DNA from 3 places in the Paenibacillus sp. S-38 genome. Region 2 is predicted to be linked to each of the others. Evidence: riboswitches for the same ligand, from Rfam matches in the RefSeq annotation. Region 2 holds a riboswitch; each other region holds the start of a gene.
What was found. A riboswitch is a leader RNA that binds a small molecule or an ion and turns the genes downstream of it on or off. The one in region 2 is predicted to bind cyclic di-GMP.
Positions count from the first base shown of each region.

Region 1: another riboswitch for cyclic di-GMP. It lies ahead of sda (sporulation histidine kinase inhibitor Sda); the one in region 2 lies ahead of ACP26L_RS04700 (endo-1,4-beta-xylanase).
Region 3: another riboswitch for cyclic di-GMP. It lies ahead of ACP26L_RS14505 (EAL domain-containing protein); the one in region 2 lies ahead of ACP26L_RS04700 (endo-1,4-beta-xylanase).

Region 1 covers NZ_CP187970.1:5,202,774-5,207,722, reverse strand. Annotated here, with positions in the region: gene ACP26L_RS22895 (ABC transporter ATP-binding protein) at 1-381, shown strand, start outside; gene ACP26L_RS22890 (sensor histidine kinase) at 530-1,669, opposite strand; gene sda (sporulation histidine kinase inhibitor Sda) at 1,718-1,855, opposite strand; cyclic di-GMP riboswitch class I at 1,988-2,076, opposite strand; gene ACP26L_RS22880 (RCC1 domain-containing protein) at 2,278-3,426, shown strand; gene ACP26L_RS22875 (hypothetical protein) at 3,586-3,744, opposite strand; gene ACP26L_RS22870 (zinc dependent phospholipase C family protein) at 4,011-4,667, shown strand; gene ACP26L_RS22865 (AAA family ATPase) at 4,645-4,949, opposite strand, start outside.
Region 2 covers NZ_CP187970.1:1,011,357-1,016,305, reverse strand. Annotated here, with positions in the region: gene ACP26L_RS04710 (sugar transferase) at 1-501, opposite strand, end outside; gene ACP26L_RS04705 (hypothetical protein) at 785-1,531, opposite strand; gene ACP26L_RS04700 (endo-1,4-beta-xylanase) at 1,692-2,768, opposite strand; cyclic di-GMP riboswitch class I at 2,910-2,994, opposite strand; gene ACP26L_RS04695 (hypothetical protein) at 3,185-3,841, opposite strand; gene ACP26L_RS04690 (methyl-accepting chemotaxis protein) at 4,067-4,949, shown strand, end outside.
Region 3 covers NZ_CP187970.1:3,150,180-3,155,128, forward strand. Annotated here, with positions in the region: gene ACP26L_RS14495 (DUF2953 domain-containing protein) at 1-482, shown strand, start outside; gene ytfJ (GerW family sporulation protein) at 622-1,128, shown strand; cyclic di-GMP riboswitch class I at 1,321-1,428, shown strand; gene ACP26L_RS14505 (EAL domain-containing protein) at 1,589-4,060, shown strand; gene ACP26L_RS14510 (SOS response-associated peptidase) at 4,238-4,912, shown strand.

The DNA.
Region 1 (4,949 bases), 4.0 Mb from region 2:
CCCGAGGAGGTATACCTGCGGCCGGCCACCCCGTTCACCGCCCGGTTCGTCTCCAAGGCGAACCTCATCGCGGGAAGCTGGGAAGGGAGCGGGTTCCGCCCCCATGCGGGAGGCGGAGCGGCGGTGTGGCCCTGCGCCGATATCCCGCCGGCCTTCCGGGAGCAAGGGGTGCTGCCGGCCCGGCCGGATCAGCTGATGCTCGGCCCTGCCGCGGCTGAGGGGATCCCCGCCCGGGTGACGGCGGCACAGTTCCAGGGAAGCGAATATCATTATTACGTCGATACCGGAGACGAAGTATGGGAGATTCATTCCGCGCAGCGCTGGGCCGGCGGCTCGCAGGTCACTGTGCGCTGGGGCGGCGGGGAGCGCCTGGGATGCTGAACCCGCAGGAGCTGCGTATGGGGACGCAGCACAAAGAAACCAAGGGAGCCTGGAGGGCAGTCTTCCTTGGTTTCTTTATCATCGGCCGTCGCCGGAGCAGCCAAAAAGCCGGCTTCGCAGCGGGCTTTGCTCGGGATAGCATTCCCAATCATACGGAAGCGCTGTTCACGGAAACCGCCCCGACGCCGCTTTTGCGCAGCTGGACGGTGAAGGAGGTTTCACCCGGACGGGAGTCAAAGGAGAGTACGCCGGCATGCTGCTCGACGAGCTGCTTGCAGATGGCCAGACCCAGCCCGGTCCCCGTCGTTTTGCTCGTTACGAACGGCGAGAACAGCTTGTCCCTGACATCCGGCGGGATGCCCGGGCCGTTATCCGTCACCCGGATGTACGTGTGGTCGGGGTCCTCGTAGCCCTGGATGGAGATGATCTTCGGTGCGGAGGGCTCCATGTGCTGCACCGCATCAATGCTGTTGTTGATGAGATTGATGAGCACCTGCTGCATGCCCACCTGCTGGACGCTCAGCCGGATATTCGTACCTTTCACGCCGGAGAGCAGCTCAATGCCTTCGCTGCTGAGCCGCGGTGCGACCAGGTTGACGATGCCGAGAATGAGCTCTTCCATGCCAACCTCACGGAAAGGCTCCTGCTCCTTGTTCTTGGAGAAGTTCAGGAAGTTGTTGATATGCATCTGGATCGTATTGAATTCTTCCTGGATGATCGATACATAATTCTTCACGGCACCGGCCGATTCGGCGGGAATCTTCGAGGTAAGCAGCTTCAGGAACCCGGAGATGGTCGTCAGCGGGTTGCGGATCTCATGGGCCATGCTGGCCGCCAGCTTGCCGGCCATCTGCAGCCGCTCCTTGTGCATTTGGTTCATGGCAGAATCGAGCTGCCGTTGGGAATGCTCCCAGAAGCCCGAGGAGATCACGTACTGGATCTCATCGATCCGCGCATGAATCCGCGGCATGTCGGTGACCAGTTCGTCGCCCGATACGAGCCCTTCCGTAAAGAACTCGGCAGAGACGGCCTGGAGGAGCGCACGCCACAGATGGGAGCTCTCCAGCAGATGAGTGGGCGGTGTGCTCATCGACACGTGATAACGGGTGAGCGCCGGAATCATGGGGAAGAGCGGGTGAAGCTCCAAAGGGATATGCCAGTCGTTGACCAGGTGAAAATAGGATTCGGCCGTCCGCAGCAGCTCTGCGGAATCATACCTGCCGGGATAGCGTTCTTCCACTTCGCCGACCCACTGACTGATGATGGGATTCTTTTGCGATAACAGCAATCCTTGAAGGGTAGTAGACATCCTGCCTGCATATGCTCCTTTTGTGTATCAATCCATATGGAGTTGTCTGCGGTCGATTTCATCCCGCAGCAAGCGGACGAAGCTGGGCTCCAGGTTCAGATCGAGAGCGAGGAAATAAGCCTCCAACAGATCTTCATCCGATAATTTTTCAAGGGAATGATTCAAGCTGGTAACCTCCAAAGGACAAATTCTCACGAGATCAGAAGCTTTGTTGCCAAGTGGGTGTATTGCTGTTCTGATAGTCGCTGATCACGCATGGACTGCCCCTGCAGACAGTTCAGCCGTTTGGGTTAGACTCACGGCAGCCCGGCAGCCATGGAACAAGATTGTTCGGTAGGCCCGTGGCTTTGCGTCCTCCCCTTTAGAGGAGTTTGCCTTTGTCGGAAGTTATAATTCTATTGTAGTAATTCCTTGCTGGTTTGTATAGACTCCGGAACCACTTTCGGTAGATTTCGTTTAAAAAAACTGTGGCTTTCGCTCTAAAAAACAGGTAAAAAATAGAAAAAGGTGCAACAAATGAGCGGGAGGAGGCGTTAGAAATATATGGTAAATTAAACCATATATAGAAATAAGGAGTGTGTTTTGCGGTGAAATGTTTGAAGGCTTCCCATTCCCGTACCGGTTTGCTGGGGACATCGCTGCTGCTGTCCTCCCTTTTGCTGACGGCCGCAGCCCCGAATTCAGCCCAAGCTGCAGAAGGACCGCGGCTCTTTTTGTCCTCAGCCGCCAGGCATAATGTAGTCATCGATGCGTCAGGGTCCCTGTGGTATTGGGGAAATAGGGCACAGGTCACAGGCGGAGAGACCATCGTGCTCGATAACAAGCCCGAACGGATCACGACTCTCGCCGGAGCGAAGCAGATCTCGGCTTCCGTGAAGCGGAATCTGATCCTGAAAGAGGACGGGACCGTGTGGACCTGGTCGTGCGATTGGGTGATCGACCCGAATACGAGAGAGGGAGGGTCGAAGTTTTCCGCTCCCCAGCAGATGGCTGGGTTATCCCATATCGTGAAAGTATCTGCCGGCATGTCAATGTATGCCGCGCTGGATAAGGACGGGCGGGTATGGATGTGGATCGATCCGCCCTATGGGCAAGGAGAAGCGAGCCTCGTTCCGGATGTGTCGGATGCAGTCGATATCTCGGCAGGCGGTGACCGTCTTGTCATTGTGAAGAAGGATGGGACCGTGTGGCAGTGGATGCAGTTCAAAGGCATGAACCTGAACCCTGACAAGAAATTTACTAAGGTGGAAGGACTGGAAGGGGTCGTAAAGCTGTCACAAGGCGAAGAGGCGGCCCATCATATGGCGATAGACAAGAATGGAGACGTATGGGGCTGGGGGAATAATTTGGTCAATCAGGTTGGACCTCAGACCGAACCTGTACCCGACCGGGACAAACCGGTGATCGGGAAGCCGGTCAAAATCCAAGGACTTAGTCACGTGACCGAAGTGACCACTACTTCTTTGTCCACCCTCGCCTTGAGCGAGGACGGCTCGGTATATTACTGGGGATTGAACCCGGCCTGGGCGTGGGGATCGAAAGAGAAGATGAAGTGGGATACTCCCCAACCATGGGCAGGCCTTCGAGACATTATCGCAGTAGAAGCGGGGGAGAGCCATTATCTTGCGCTTCAAAAGGATGGGACACTTTGGGCATGGGGTGAGAATCAGCTCGGCCAGCTCGGTGACGCTACGTTCCGTAAATCTATGACACCGGTGCAGGTCAAGCTGCCGTAAGCGCTGGAAACGGTAGTATGCGGCGGGAAGGCCGTGCTCCCTGTTCCAGCAAAGCATAAGCCCCTTGACCCGTCAAGGCCGGTCACACCGGTATGGCTGGTCAAGGGGCTTTTTGAAAAGTTAAGAACGATTTAGCTCGTCTTAGTTTTCCGCTTTCTGCTAAGCAATCAGGGACTCGTCCGCGAGCAAATAGTAGAACTCGCCGTCCGCTGCGTGGACTACGATGCGGCCTGCCGCGTCGGTGTCCATATCGAGCACCTCGGCAGGTGTGAGGATGCGCAGCTCGCGGGTGATGCTATGTAGGACATGATAGGTCATAAGGGCATTCTCCGTTGATCAAAGTGGACCGGACAACTGATGGCTGGCTCCGGTATGGTTCTATCATACCGGGAGCCGAGGGGGGCCTGCCAGAAGCACATCCTGGAAGCGGAACCAGCCGCTTGCCGCGTACTGGCACTGATGCACAGCTGTCAGGCATTCATCAGCTTCCGGCGATTGATGGCGGCGCACCGGTTGGGAGACAATGGAAGCCGGCAGGGAGAGAGGCTCCCTGCACTTCATCACTACGGTAGAGGAGGGCTTCCATGCCGTCACGCATCATGCATTTGATCATTGCCGACGCACTGGCCAAAGAAATCGGAGCCGAGGCTCCGGGTTCTCTGCTGCTGGGCGCACTGGCGCCCGATGCGGCGAAGGCGGATGCGGCCGTGTCCGAAACGCTGCATTTTGCCTCCAGGTCGTATATCGCTTACGGTGAATTCCTGCACCGCTATGCCGGGGGGATGCCGGACCCGTTCCTGATCGGCTACCTGTCGCATCTGGTCGGAGACGATATCTGGTCGATCTTCGTGCACGCCGGAGGAATCCGGGCGAGAGTCGCGGCGGATCCGCGGCTGGCCAAGGTGTATTACCGCGATTTTCTGCTCTGCAATGCGAAGCTGCTGGAATCGTACCCGAAGGAGGAGCTGTATGCCGCACTGCACGGTGCGGAGATTCCATCCGACTGGGCCGGCGGGCACATAGGGCTGGTCCCGCTTCTGGCGGAGCAGAAACGGAAGGCGCTGCTTGATTTTGAGTATCCCTCCGCGCATCTGACGGAAGAGCTGCAGCTCCTCTCTATGAATGACATCCGTCAAGGGATGGACCGGTGCATTCAGCGCACGCTGGATCTATGCCGCCCTTGGCTCCGGAGTGCCGCAGAGGCCCGGGAGGAGCTTGTTACTCTTCCTCATCCTCTTTGAAAAGCTCATGCAGCAGCCGCTCCCGGTTCTCAAGGAACTGTCGTGTGAGCTGGTAATGGTCCGTCTCTTCGTAGCGGATCGGAGCAATGGGCGCCTCGTCGAAATTCAGGATCTCGGCGCCCGGATATCCGAGAAGAATCGGAGAGTGGGTGGCGATAATGAACTGGGCCCGGTCCTCGAGGTTCTTCATGATCCGCAGGAGCGAGAGCTGCCTGGCGGGGGAGAGGGCCGCTTCGGGCTCGTCGAGCAGATAGAGGGCTTTGCCCCCGAAACGATGCACGA
Region 2 (4,949 bases):
GTCCATCTTCACGTTGGTTTTCGTAATAAAATACTCAAACTTATGGATGACGCTCGGCACCCCGATGATGATTGTCTTCTTCACTCCGTTCTTGACGGCACTGCCTTTAGAGCGATAAACCGCAATCCGCTGAACAACCGTTATAACGAACGCGCTGAGCATGAAGATCGAGTAGAACATACGGCTGTAATCCAGCTCATCATTCGTATAAAATATCATGGCGGCTACAAACAATGCTGATAGGAAGGAGGCCTTAAATACATTGCGGACGATTCGATCATAATAATTGAATGTCAGCTTATGGTACATGTTGGAGAGAGACATTGAGAAGAAAAAGATCGGTACATAGATAACGAGCAGCCAAACATAAGATCCCATGGGGTGAAGCAAGGTCACAGCGTTCGTTATAAAGTACGACATGACGAACGAAAAGATCAGCCCGATAATGTCGAAAAACAACATTTCGAGATGGACGTAAGAACTCTTATTAAATTTGTGCATGCGAATCTCCTTAGCTCAGAATGGGTAGATTGGTATGTAGATGATTTGAGAAATGAGAGATGAGGGAGAATTTTGTCGAAAAGGGCCGTTTTTTTCTTCATTTTATAGAAGTGGTAGAGTTCGTGCAATAATTTTAATCATATCTTTAGAATTATTTTTCAATAAGGGGATTGCTTTTTAGGCGAGGAGAGGAAACTTTCCATGAAAAAGCCCCCGCTATGTATACGAAAAGCAGACACAGGTGAGGGCCGACTGCAAGGAGCTTATATCTGATGCAGAACGCTTATTTTATGGTAATATTCAAGTCTTCCAGATTCATATGTTCCGTAGTGCCGCTAACCCACTCCTCTCCATGGGTGTCCGAAATGACAAACCTCTCTCCCCGTTCGCTCTGGAAGGAGATCTGCTGTACGTGCCATTCTCCTGTGCGCGTCAGGGAATCTACCGCGAACAAACCTTCATACGTTCCGGTCTCATCATTCTTGACCAAGACCACCTGCTGCTCTGTCAGTCTACCGCTCTTGGACTCAACGGCATACAGGAGGGTCACGGAGGAAACCGCCTGATCTTCAGCAAGATCCAGAGTCACTTTGACCGAATCTCCCGCATGGGCATTCGAACTATTGATTTCAACGGCCTCCATGGCCGGAGCAAAAGCAGCGACGGTCTCCTTGTCTGTTCTGGCACTTTCCGCTTTTCCCGGCTGTGTTACACTCACATATACATTCAACGCGGTCCGGCTAGGCTCGGAAACCTCAACATCCACACTCAGCTCGCCCGCAGGAACCAGGGAAGTACCGAGAACCCGCCCTTCTTCCTCGGCATCGTATACGGTAACCGTATCACCAGCCTCAACACTGCTGACCCTTACCGACTGAAGCACCCGGTCATGATCGCTGTAGACCGCAATGGTATCAGCCTGGGGAGCACGGCTGGCATCGGATGCCAGTGCACCTGTAGCTGCTGTCAGAGAGCAGGTGAATAACAGTATGGAGAGTATGGATGTTTTTTTCATCTTTATAGTGAACACAAGGTTTCCTCCCGGACGCTGTGCTAGTAGTACATTAGAACTATATCCACGATCTTTCTCTCAGATTATATTACCTTTCGATCTAATTTTCAACCTTATTTTCATAGGACCAATAAAAAAGACCGACATGATCTGCCGGTCTTCATTCTCTTTTGTTCTATTATTTTCTAAGCTGCTCCATAACCGCATTGTAAGCCGGTTTCTTCCCGAAGGAATCGTCAAACAGCAGCGGGAACTCGCTGAAGCCGGTATCTTCATTCAGCCAGCTTTGGCTATCGTTCAGCCCCCAAGCGATAAAGAATTTGCAGCTTGGCAGGCTGAGCGCCACTTTCATGACGCTGCTGTATACCTCTGCGGCAGCATTCATCTTCTGTTCCATCGTCCCTTTGAACGTGTGGGTTACCAGATCCATCTCCGTAATATCCGTGTCAAGCCCGAGTGCCGCGAAGCGCTGGAAGTTGGTTTTCATGTCATTGTAATTCAGGCCATCAATCGTCAGGTGCGTCTGGAATCCGATCCCGTCGATCGGTACCCCTTTGCTCTTCAGATCCTTCAACATCTTGTAGATCGCGTCGGACTTTTCATTCTTCACTTCGGAGCTGAAGTCGTTGTAATACAGCTTTGCCTGCGGGTCCGCTTCATGTGCAAAACGGAACGCCATCTCGATGTACTCCGGTCCGATATTATTGTACCAGACGGTCGGACGGTACTGTCCGTTCTGCCAGAAGGCTTCATTCACTACGTCCCATCCGTAAACCTTACCTTTGAAGTGCTGAACGGTCTTCGTGATGTGGTCTTTGAGGATGGCGATCCATTCTTCTCTTGTAAATTTGCCGTTCTCCACCCAGGAAGGAAGGGAGCTGTGCCATACCAGTGTATGGCCTCTTACGATTTTATTGTTCTTCTGCGCGAAGTCCACCAGCGCATCGGCTTCGCTGAAGTTGTAGATTCCTTTTTGCTTCTGAATCACACCCATCTTCATTTGGTACTCCGGCGTGATCGTATCGAACTCTTGGTTGAGCACGGCAGCATAGCCGCTATTGTTGACCAGCCAGCTTTGCGTCGCTACACCGATATGCTTTCCTTTCGCTTGAGCCGCTTCCTTCAGCGTAACTGTCTTCTGTTCCTTCTTGTTCGAACTTTTGGTAACGGAAGATTTGGCTGCGGCGGCAGCCATGGCGGTCGAACTACTAAAGTCAGCGAAGGAAGATGCGGCAAGCAGATTTATCGTAAGCAAGGAAGAAACTGCAATTTTCCATGTTCTCTTCATCGGGATCACCTCTAAATGATTTAAAGGATATCCTTAGCGGAACGAAAAATAGACTTATCCATTGAGCCGGATAAGCCTATTTGCAGTTTCACAAATAACTTACTTTCAACCGGCAACTGGCTGGCATGGTCCTAAGACTGTAGCCCCTGTAGCTTTGCGTCACTGATTTTCACCAGTTTTGCCTTTGTCGGATATTTATTTTTTTGTTCGTTAAGGCACTATCTTGATAGGATTATAACACCTGATCTTCGAAATGTATAGTACTTTTTACGCATTTTTCCACAAATATCGACCTTGCTTTAGGGATGCAAACTGCTATCTCTTTGATCTTAGTACCTTCGTCATCCAACCAGATGCCAAAAGTACCGTGAACTGTATCCCTCCTATGCTTTGCTGTCTCCCGCATAATAAGCGAACACCGTTTCGATCGGCTTAAAATACAGGTGCCCGTCGGGCCAAGGCTGGAAGTGCAGATCCATCCGGGAGTCTTCCCAATTCTCGGGGGTACCCGAGGTTTGGAGCTTGCGGGGACTGAGCGGCTCTTCCACGACCTTAGGGAACTCCTGGTAGCCGAAGAGCTGATTCTCATGCATGGCGATGATCTCGTACTTGTTCCCGAGGAAAGCCCGCTCCTCCTGCAGCTGGTAGTGATAGTAGATATAGCTGCTCATCATCTCCGGCCGCAGATGGGCGACCCGCCCTACTCTCTGCTCCACCGGCGTCTTGCGCAGCCAATGATCCCGCGATACCGGCTCGTTGAAGTGGAATACATCGATCATCGGCACCCACTTTCGCGGCTCTCCACCGCCGGGCCAGTCCATGAGATCGCGGCCGGCTTCCCCCGCCAGCTCCTCCGGTGCCACATCTTCCGCTGTGCATTCGTAATAAAGGTATACGCTGCCCTCCCAATGAAACGCAGCCGCAGTCATCAGCGTGCCGCCGGACACCAGGCGGTGCGCTCCATTGCTTTCCCGCAGACTGGCGAGCCCTTCGCTCTCCCTGCCTTTGGCCAGCTGCCCTTTATAGATCCTCCGTTTCATGAACCAACCGCTCCCTTTTTTCACCGCATGCTTCATTCATACTACAACCGCCCGGCTCTCCGCAAGAAGACAATTCTGCATGTTTGCAACTTCTTGCCCCAGTCCTTTGCGAAAATATGTATAATGCCGGCGCCCCGGAATGCCGAAAAAGATAGCATAAGCGTTAGAAGCTACCCAACATTCGAAAGGCGGTAAACACAACCCATGCAAGCGCGCAACAAACTTATGCTCAAGATGTATTCCATTCTCCTGATTATCGGGATTCTCCCGCAGTTCGCGATGGGCCATACCCAAGTCGCTCTGAGCGTTCTCCTCACCGGCCTCGTGTTTGCAGGGGGTTGTGTGTATCTGACCTACCGGACCGAGCGGCAAAACAGCGTCATGTACATCATGACCCTCGGTTTGTTCCTGTCCATGCTGTTCCCTATGATGCTGGCTCCCGCACTGGAAGGGATCCTCGCCTTGTTTATCAATTATGCGGTAGTCGCCCTCTATTTTAACTATCGTCCGATTCTGCTGACCGGGCTCGGGAATCTGGCCCTTACGCTGTATGCTTTTTTCGCCCAGCACGATGCGGTGTTCCCGTCCTTGCCCCAGGATGGCTTCGTGGTGCTGATCATCGTTCACGCGGCCGTGACGGCGTTTCTCCTGGCGCAAAGCCTCATCGGAGAGAAATTCCGCAGGTCGGAGACCGCCAACGCCCAGGCCATGCTTGCCGAGCGCAACCGTAATGACCTGCTGCTGGGCCGCGTCAAGCAAACGATCCAAGACTTAAGCGACTTCAGCGCCCATCTCCGGGAGAATGTGCAGGTCACGGGGCATGTATCCCGCGAGCTCGTCAGCGCCTTCAACGACATGTCCCGCGGCGTACAGGAGCAGGCTGACAGCGTAGGCGCGATCCGCCGTTCGCTCCAGCAGGTGAGCGGCAGCGTAGAATCCGCCGCAGCGTCTTCCTCGGAGATGGAGACCCTGTCCGTGCGCACGGAGAAAGAAACCAAGACCGGTGAAGAACGCATAAGTGGGATCCGCTCGGCCATCCAGGAAGTATCGGGCGCCGTAGGCCACACGGTAAGCTTGATGAGCCAGCTGCAGGAACGCAACCGGCATA
Region 3 (4,949 bases), 2.1 Mb from region 2:
GCTTCGAGATTCAAGCCAAGCAGGTCAATGCCAATGCGGGCAGCCTTCTTGGCGAAGCGATGGGAAACATCGGTCCCGAGATGATGAGAAGGGCGTACGAGAACATCAGAATCCTGCTTCAGAACTGCTTTCAATTCAATGACTGGCTGCGTCAGATGCTCGCCCGTGTCAGGTGCACCCAGATGGATTGGAGAACCACAGTCGGCATTGGCGATGCCGCCGAAACCGCGTTTCTGGCAGGAGCGTTCTGGGGGATCAAAACCTCTATCCTTGGGCTGCTGTTCCGCTACATTCCCCTTGACGGTCAGCCGCGGCTGGCGGTTATACCCGCCTTCAATCAAACCTTGATTGCGGTGGAAGGGACATGCACCTTTCGGGTGCGGATGGTTTATGTCATGCTGGCGGGCTTTCAGCTTCTCCTGCGGATCCTGAAAGTCAAGGGTGGGCTCAAGGCTTGGCGGAACGTGCTTCTGCCGTCATAACTGCAGGTGTACCCATGAGTCAACCGGTGATGGCAGCGAAGTCCAAAGCCCGTATTAAGCCGAATACGTGCGCTGCATCAAGGGAAGCCTAACGAATGGCTAGTCAGTCTACACTACTTCTGATCAGGAGGGAACAGCGATGACAGAACATCCGATTCAAGGTCTTATGAAAACGGCCATGGAAAACATCAAAGAAATGGTCGACGTGAATACGATTGTCGGTGATCCCGTTGAGACGCCGGACGGCAGCGTGATTATGCCGATCAGTAAGGTAGGCTTCGGGTTTGCAGCCGGAGGCAGCGAATTCGTTACAACCGAGGATCCGGCCGTACCGAGTCTCTCCCGTCATGAATCCCACAATGCCCAGGTGGCGCTTCCCTTCGGGGGCGGCAGCGGCGGCGGTGTCTCCATTACGCCGATTGCTTTTCTCGTAGTGGGCAAACAGGGCGTGAAGATTGTTCCGCTCGATAACCAGACGCATCTGCTGGAGCGGCTGATCGATTCGGCTCCGCAAGTCGTAGACCGCATTCAGTCCATGATGAAGAGCGGCGGAAACAAATCGCAGGGCTCCGAGCAGGGCGCTTCTTCCCAGGCCGGATCGACGACCGTCACCAATAATATCGAGAATCAGAACTTTATCGTGTAGCCCAATTTTATGATGGAACAGGTACTCGGCAGCTGCTCTCCTTAGGAGGGCAGCTTTCTTTTTTAATTTGTCATAAAACTTTCCATATGATTCGAAAGATCTATAAAATTCTTCAAAAACTAGGATAAAAGCGATAGACTAATCCGCTTTTGTCATGCTACTATAGGTTATAAAGAACTACTCACTTACATATCACGATAAAGGCAAACCCATTGAAAGGTGGGGACGCAAAGCCACAGATCTAAAGCCCGTCAGGATTCCAAATCTGGAACACCGGGCAATGACCGCTGGGTTACCGAAAGTAAAACCGTTCTTTCCGGTGCTTTCCGGTGATAGGTTCAAGATCGACGGCTGCTCTTACCGAAGGGTGGCTTTTTTGATTTGGTTCGGATCCACGCAAGGACTCTCTTCCATTGATCTTTATCTGCCGCCTCATCCTACCCCGTTTGGAGGGCTCATCATGTCTGGAACTTACAATGTCTATCTCGTTCTCCTATCGTTTCTTATCGCCTTCATGTCCGCCTATTCGGCGTTCGATCTGGCCCGCAGGCTCGGGGGCGCTGCGGGGCGGATCCGCATTCTATCCCTCGGGGCCGCGGGGGTGATCCTCGGCACCGGCATCTGGGCCATGCATTTTGTGGCTATCCTGGCCAATGAACAGACCGCGGCTGTCGGCTATGACATCCGGTTGATGCTCCTCTCTGCCAGCTTTGCCGTTGCGGCTTCCTGGGGCGGTTTGTCCTATGCCACTCGCCCCGTTCCGGGAATCCGGAATCTCGGGGCCGGCGCCCTTCTCTTGTTCATAGGCGTGACAGGGATGCACTTCATAGGAATTGCCGCTATGGGGATGAGCGGTGCTCATGATTACGGATTACTGCTGCTGCTTGGGGCTGCCATTGGGCTGGCTGGGACGACCGGTGCTGTGTTTGTGTCGTTTCGTACCCAAGCCGCGGGAAGCGCGAGGACATCTTATCTCCGGCGTATGCTCGGAGCGGCGATGATGGGAGGAGCGATTGCCGGACTCCATTATCTCAGTATGGCAGCCATGACGTTCGGCCGTGCGGGGCACCTGCACGAGAGGCTCCGCTCCCCCAAGCTTCAGGATGATATGCTCGGGATTATTCTCGGAAACTGCATTATTTTTCTGCTCAGCATTGTTGTGATCCGGGGCTACTTTCTCGACAGACGCTACCGTGAAGGAGAGGCCGTCAAGCTGGCTGTACTGGAATCCGCGCTGGATGGCATCCTGATGGTGGATCATCAGGGGAGCATTATGGAATGCAACCCGGCCATGGGCCGGATGTTCGGATATGCACGGGAGGAGCTCAGGACGCTGGTGCTCACGGATCTTCTTGAGCTTCCCGCGGGTAGAGGCAGGCCGGAGCCGCCCGCATCGGATGCGCCGGACGGGGAACGAGGGTCAAGCTCCCTTATCTCCGTCGAACACCAAATCCGCACTCTGCTGGACAGCCGCATCGAGACGACGGGCTGGCACGCCGACGGAACTTCCTTTCCTCTCGAAATCAGCATGACGCGGGCGAAGGAGTATGGAAAGCCTGTGTTCACCGTGTTCGTCAGGGATATTACCGAACGGCAGAAGGCGGAGGAACACATCCGGCAGTTGGCGCTCCGGGATCCGCTGACGGGGTTGTTCAACCGTTCCTATCTGCAGGAAAAGCTGTCCTCCGCCATCGCAAGGGCCGAAGTCGGGCCTGGCCATCTGGGCGTCATGTTTCTGGATCTGGACGGGTTTAAGACGATTAACGATACATTCGGGCATGACTGCGGGGATATGCTGCTTCAGGAAGTGGGGGAGCGGCTGCTGCACTGTGTGCGTGAAGAAGACCTGGTTTCCCGCCAGGGAGGCGACGAGTTCATCGTTATGCTTACCGGGATCACTCCGGGGACCGCCTCACGAATCGCCGTAAGGATGATTGAGGCGCTGGCCGAACCCTTTACTTACGCCGGACGGGTGATGTCGGTGACCCCGAGCATCGGCATAGCGCTCTATCCGTCCGCCGGAGGGAGTGCGCATATGCTGGTGAAGCATGCGGATGCGGCGATGTACCACGCCAAGCAGAACGGGAAAAATAATTTTCAGTTCTACACCCCCGAGATGGCGGAATCCTTATCCGAGCAGTCGAAGCTGGAATCCCGGCTGAAAGCTGGGATTCAGCAGGAGGAGTTCCTCCTGCATTACTCGCCTGTCATGTCCCTGCAAACGGGCGGCCTTCTGGCCGTTGAGGCGCTGCTTCGGTGGGAGCGGGACGGCGAGACGCTTCCCGCACGAAAGTTCATTGGGGAGGCCGAGGCGTCGGGGCTGATCACCGGCATCGGACGGTGGGTGCTCCGGGAAGCCTGCCGGCAGCATGCGGGCTGGATGATGAAAGGGCATCCGGCCGTGCGGATATCCGTGAATATTTCGGCCCGCGAGCTGGCGGAGGAAGATTTCGTGGAAGGCGTGCGAGGGGCGCTGGAAGAGACCGGCATGGAGCCGGAATGGCTGCAGCTGGAGGTCACGGAGGAGCTCGGCCGCGGCAGGGACAGGCGGCTGTGCGACCGGTTGAACGCGCTCAAAGCCCTTGGCATCCGGCTCTCTTTGGACGACTTCGGGGCGGGAGCCGCATCGCTCCGGTTTCTGCAGCAGGTGCCTGTAGATGAATTGAAGCTGGACGGGAGGCTGATCGCCGGTTTAGGAGAGTGTCCCGCCCGGCAGGCGATGCTGGAGGCGCTGATCTCGCTGGCGCATGGCCGCCGAATGCAGGTCATAGCCGAAGGCGTAGAGAGGCATGAGCAGCTGGAGAAGCTGCGTGAGCTTGCCTGCGACGGTGCGCAGGGCTACTGGTACGGACAGCCGATGGCGGCCGAAGAGTTCGAACGGATTCTGGCGTATGAGCGGTTCAAGCAGATGGATTCCCCCCCAATTTCCTAACAACGGGCGGCAGGAAGCGGCGGTGAACAATGGGGGAAGGCGGGAAACTGAAACATTTTCATGTAAGATTAAGCTTACGGCATGCGGGAGGGGGCAAGCTTTACTTGCCCTCTTCTCCGTTTTATAGTGTAAGGGGAAGGGACTCGGAAGTACCGATATGATAAGGGGGTGCCGGCGGTGTGCGGAAGGTTTACGATTACCGTCACATGGGAAGAGCTGCTGCTCCGCTTCATGCTCGATCCACGTGCGGGTGCTTATCAGCCGAGGTATAATGTGGCGCCGGGCCAGTACATTCCGGCGATCCTCGGCGGGGGCGATGCCCCGAACCGGCTCGGTGAGCTGCGCTGGGGGCTTGTGCCCGCCTGGGCGCACGATGACAAGTCGGGGGCAAGGATGATCAATGCCCGGTCGGAGACCGCCGCGGAGAAGCCGGCCTTCCGTTCTCTGCTGAAGCGCAAGCGGTGTCTGATTCCCTCGGACGGCTTCTATGAATGGAAGAAGGAAGGCGGGCGCAAGCAGCCGGTGCGGTTCGTTCTGCAGGACGGCGCTCCTTACGGGATGGCGGCCCTGTACGACACGTGGGCCGCACCGGACGGCGGGAAGCTTCATACGTGCACGATCCTCACAACGGCGGCAAACCCTCTTGTCGCTGAAGTGCACGAGCGGATGCCGGTGATCCTGGAGCCGGAGGGCGAGCGGCTGTGGCTGGACCGAAGCATACAGGGGGAGAGCGAGCTGCTCCCTCTGTTGAAGCCCTATCCGGCAGAGTCCATGCGGTATTACCCCGTGGATTCGAAGGTTGGCCGCGTCCAGCATGAAGCGGCGGACTGTATTGAGCCGCTCCTGGGATAGACCTTGAACCGGATGCGGTGAAGAGAAGGAAGCTTGC